2 regions of the Paracoccus sp. 08 genome follow, and region 2 is predicted to be linked to the other one. Evidence: riboswitches for the same ligand, from Rfam matches in the RefSeq annotation. Region 2 holds a riboswitch; the other holds the start of a gene.
The links. A riboswitch is a leader RNA that binds a small molecule or an ion and turns the genes downstream of it on or off. The one in region 2 is predicted to bind thiamine pyrophosphate.
Positions count from the first base shown of each region.

Region 1: it holds a riboswitch for thiamine pyrophosphate, as region 2 does, so the genes downstream of both, GBO37_RS04090 (thiamine ABC transporter substrate binding subunit) here and thiD (bifunctional hydroxymethylpyrimidine kinase/phosphomethylpyrimidine kinase) in region 2, are expected to answer to the same signal.

Region 1 is NZ_WEKR01000008.1:17,636-20,016, forward strand. Features, by position in the region: gene GBO37_RS04085 (thiamine/thiamine pyrophosphate ABC transporter permease ThiP) at 1-7, opposite strand, end outside; gene GBO37_RS04090 (thiamine ABC transporter substrate binding subunit) at 1-957, opposite strand, end outside; TPP riboswitch at 987-1,087, opposite strand; gene mutS (DNA mismatch repair protein MutS) at 1,146-2,381, shown strand, end outside.
Region 2 is NZ_WEKR01000035.1:18,195-20,575, reverse strand. Features, by position in the region: gene GBO37_RS12485 (DEAD/DEAH box helicase) at 1-494, opposite strand, end outside; gene GBO37_RS12480 (acyl-CoA thioesterase) at 642-1,118, opposite strand; TPP riboswitch at 1,213-1,315, shown strand; gene thiD (bifunctional hydroxymethylpyrimidine kinase/phosphomethylpyrimidine kinase) at 1,386-2,189, shown strand; gene GBO37_RS12470 (FAD-dependent oxidoreductase) at 2,182-2,381, shown strand, end outside.

The DNA.
Region 1 (2,381 bases), on a different contig from region 2:
CTGCCATTCGTCCAGGGCGGGGACGCGCAGGGCCTCGGCCTCGTCCTCGGACAGGAACAGGGTCTTTTCGGGGCGGGGCAGGTTGCGCATCACCTGCGGCCAGTCGGCCTCGGGCAGCTTGGCGGGCAGTGACCAGTTGGCCAGCGGGATCGTCGCCTGGAAATCGGGGGTCAGCACCCAGTCCATGAAGGCTTGCGCCAGTTCGGGCTGATCGGTGCCCGCGACCTGGGCCACCAGTTCGGCCATGAAGTAATGCCCCTCGGGGAAGATCGCGGCGCGCTTGGTGTCGTCCTCCTCGGCGGCGATGTGATAGGCGGGCGAGGTGGTGTAGGACAGGACCATGTCCGCCTCTCCGTCGGTGAACAGGCCATAGGATTCGGACCAGCCGCGGGTGACGGTCAGCACCTTGGGGGCCAGCTTCGCCCAGGCCTCGCCCGCCTGATCGCCATAGACCGACTTGACCCACAGCAGCATCGCCAGACCCGACACCGAACTGCGCGGGTCCTGGATGACGATGCTGAGATCCTCGGCCTCCAGCAGTTCGGCAAAGCTGGCGGGCGGGTTCTCCAGCCGGGTGCTGTCATAGACGAAGGCCGTCTCGCCCCAGTTGTAGGGCAGGAAGATGTCGTCCTCCCATGCGATGGGCAGCGACAGGTCGGACGTGTCCTGCCCGTGCGGCGCGAACAGATCCGATGCGCGGGCGCGCGCGGTCATGTCGGTGTTCAGGCCGAAGACGATGTCGGCCTGGGTGCCCGCCCCCTCCATCAGGATGCGGGGCAGCACGTCGCCGGTCACGAATTGCAGGTCGCAGTCGCAGATCGCCTCGAACCCCTCCTCGATGGCGGGGCCGGGGCCCCATTCGCTGGTGACGCTGTCGCCCGCATAGACGGTCAGGACGCGATCCTGGGCCAAGGCGGGGCTGGCCAGCAGCAGGGCGGGGATCAGGACGAATTTCATCGGCAGCCTCTCTTGTCGGGTGATCGAAAAGAAGGGGTGCGCACCTTCCCTCCGCCGGTGTGAGCCGGATCAGGTTCTACGGGTCCGCTGTCGCGTCTCAGCCCGCATTGGGGCACCCCGAGGTGCCCCTGAATGTAGAGGTTTCGCGCGCCCGCGCAAGCGGATAGAAACCGCGCATGACCAAGGACATGTCTGATCAGCCCACGCCGATGATGGCGCAGTATCTTGCGATCCGGGAGGCCAATCCCGGCGCGCTGCTGTTCTATCGCATGGGCGATTTCTACGAGATGTTCTTCGACGACGCGGTCGCCGCCGCCGCCGCGCTGGACATCGCGCTGACGAAACGCGGCACCCATGCGGGTGAACCCATCCCGATGTGCGGCGTGCCGGTCCATGCGGCCGAGGGCTATCTGCTGACGCTGATCCGCAAGGGTTTCCGCGTGGCCATTGCCGAACAGATGGAGGACCCCGCCGAGGCCAAGAAGCGCGGGTCGAAATCGGTCGTGGCCCGCGACGTGGTGCGGTTGGTGACCCCAGGCACCCTGACCGAGGAATCGCTGCTGGAGGCGCGGCGGCACAACTATCTGGCAGCCTTCGTGGTGGTCCGCGAGGAGGGCGCGCTGGCCTGGGTCGACATCTCGACCGGCGCGTTTTCGGTGATGGATTGCCCCCTGCCGCGTCTGGCCCCCGAGCTGGCGCGGCTGGCCCCGCGCGAGGTTCTGGCCTGCGACACCGGGCTGGAAGAGCTGATCGGTGACGCGGGCGCGGTGATGACCGACCTGCACGCCAGCGCGTTCGACAGCAATGCGGGCACGCGGCGGCTGTGTGCGCTGTACGGCGTCGAGACGCTGGACGGGTTRGGCAGCTTCACCCGCGCCGAACTGGCCGCGATGGGCGCCATCGTCGATTATCTGGACATGACGCAGAAGGGCCGCTTGCCGCTGATGCGCCCGCCGGTGCGCGAACGCGCAGGCGGTGCGATGCAGATCGACGCCGCGACCCGGCGCAATCTGGAGCTGACCCAGGCCCTGTCTGGCGGGCGCGACGGATCGCTGCTGGCGGCCATCGACCGCACCGTGACCGCGCCGGGCGCGCGCCTGCTGGAACGCCGGATCAGCGCGCCGTCGCGCGATCTGGGCCTGATCGCGGCGCGCCATGACGCGGTGGCGGCGCTGGCGGGGGATGCGCGGTTGCTGGCGGATCTGCGCGGCGCGCTGGCGCGGGTGCCGGACATGGACCGGGCGCTGTCGCGGCTGGCGCTGGACCGGGGGGGGCCGCGCGATCTGGCCGCGATCCGGGCGGGGCTGACGCAGGGCGCGGCCATCGCGGCGCGCTTGCCCGGTGATGCGCCGCCCGTGCTGCGCGATGCGGCGGGCGATCTGGTCGGGCATGAGACGCTGGTTGACCTGCTGGATGATGCGCTG
Region 2 (2,381 bases):
TCGCGGAAACCCAGGTCCAGCATTTCGTCGGCCTCGTCCAGGACGGCCGCGCGCAGGTCCGACAGGTCCAGGCTGCCGCGGTCGATATGGTCGCGCAGGCGGCCAGGCGTGCCGACCACGATCTGCGCGCCGCGTTGCAGGGCGCGCTTTTCGTTGCGATAGTCCATACCGCCGACGCAGGTCGCGATCTGCGCGCCGGTCCCGGCATAAAGCCATTCCAGCTCGCGCGCGACCTGCAGCGCCAGTTCGCGCGTGGGCGCGATGGCCAGGGCCAGCGGCAGCTCGCCCGCGATGATGCGGTCGCCGTCCAGAAGGTCCGCGCCCATCGCCAGGCCAAAGGCCACGGTCTTGCCCGACCCGGTCTGGGCCGAGACCAGCACGTCGCGGCCCGCGGCCTCGGGCGCCAGCACCGCCGACTGCACAGCAGTCAACGTCTCATAGCCCTTGTCGGCCAACGCCGCCTGAAGCGGCGCGGGGAAATTCAGTTCAGTCATGTGATTCGCCAAAATGCGGGGGCCGTGAGCGACCCGATGAGCGGCACCTATCGTCGCTGCGACCGGCCCACCCTGCACCCGCCGCCCCGGACTAGCAGGGCCAAAGGCGGTTCCCTACGCGGTTTGGATCGCAAAGTCCACGCCCAATCAGGGGGTGTTCGACGCGGCCTCCTGGCGGGCCGCGATCTCGCGCCGCATGGTGCGCCTGACCTCGGCCGACCGCCAGCGCTGGCGGTCGATGTCGTCCTCAAGCTCGGGCTTGGGGACCGGCACAGGATGGCCGCGTTCGTCGACCGCGACCATGGTGAAATAGCAGGAATTGGTATGCCTGCGGGTGCCACGGCGGATGTTCTCGGCCTCGACCCGGATGCCGACCTCCATCGATGTGCGGCCGGTATGGTTCACCCGCGCGCGAAAGGTCACCAGCTCTCCCACGTGGATGGCCTCCTTGAAGGTCACCTGGTCGACGGACAGGGTCACCGCATATTCTCCAGACCAGCGCGACGCGCAGGCATAGGCCACCCGGTCCAGGCAGGCCAAAAGGGCGCCGCCATGCACCTTGCCGCTGAAATTCGCCATGTCCGGCGACATCAGCACCGTCATCTCCAGCCCGCGCCTGTCCATCTGTCCCCCGTCCGCTGCCCCGCCATCCTGCGACAATCGCGCGGGCGCGAAAAGCCCCCCTTGCGCCACGCGCCCGCCGCGCCTAGCCTTGGGGGGCAAACCGTTGGGGTGTCCCGTCACAGGGGCTGAGAGGCGACAGCCAACCCATCGAACCTGATCCGGGTCATACCGGCGGAGGGAACGGTGCAGATATCCGCGCGGCCATCGGCCCGCCCTGTGTCCCCACCCCTTTGCCCGGTCACGACCCGCCACATTACGGGGGACGACGTGACAGCACCCATTGCCCTGACCATCGCCGGGTCCGATTCTGGCGGCGGCGCCGGCATTCAGGCGGATCTGAAGACCTTTTCGGCCCTTGGCTGCTATGGCGCCAGCGTCGTGACCGCGCTGACGGCGCAGAACACCCGCACCGTGGCTTTGGTCGAACCCGCCAGCCCCGCGATGATCGCAGGGCAGATGCGTGCCGTTCTGGACGATCTGGACGTCCGGGCGGTCAAGCTGGGCATGCTGGGCGGGGCCCAGGCCATCGCCACGGTGGCCGGTGGTCTGGACGGCTGCGACCTGCCCATCGTGCTGGACCCGGTGATGGTGGCGAAATCGGGCGACCGCCTGCTGCCGCCCGATGCCATCGACGCGCTACGTTCCCTGTTGGGCTGCGCGACGCTGCTGACCCCGAACCTGCCCGAGGCCGCCTGCCTGCTAGGTTGTGCCCCGGCCACCACCCCGGCCCAGATGGCCGAACAGGGTGCTGCGCTGCGCGCCATGGGCGCGGGGGCCGTGCTGATGAAGGGTGGGCATGGCGACGGCGCGATCTGCACCGACCTTCTGGTGACCGCGCAGGGGGCGACGCCCTTCAGCGCCCGACGCCTGTCCACCCGCAACACGCATGGCACCGGCTGCACGCTGTCGGCGGCCATCGCCGCAGGCCTGGCACACGGCCTGCCGCTGGAGCAGGCGGTGGGGGTCGCACACCGCTATCTGCAACGCGCGATCGCGGCGGCGGACGATCTGTGCGTGGGGTCGGGGCACGGGCCGGTGCATCATTTCCATGCGGTCTGGTCGCATGGCTGACGTCACCATCATCGGCGCGGGCGTGGCCGGGCTGTTCGCGGCCCATGTGCTGGTGCAGCGCGGGCTGACACCGCGCATCCTGGACCGCAACGGCGCGCCCGGCCCACACGGCTGCTCATGGTGGGCCGGCGGCATGCTGGCCCCGCAGTGCGAGGGCGTGACCGCCGACCCCGTGATCACCCGCCTTGGCGC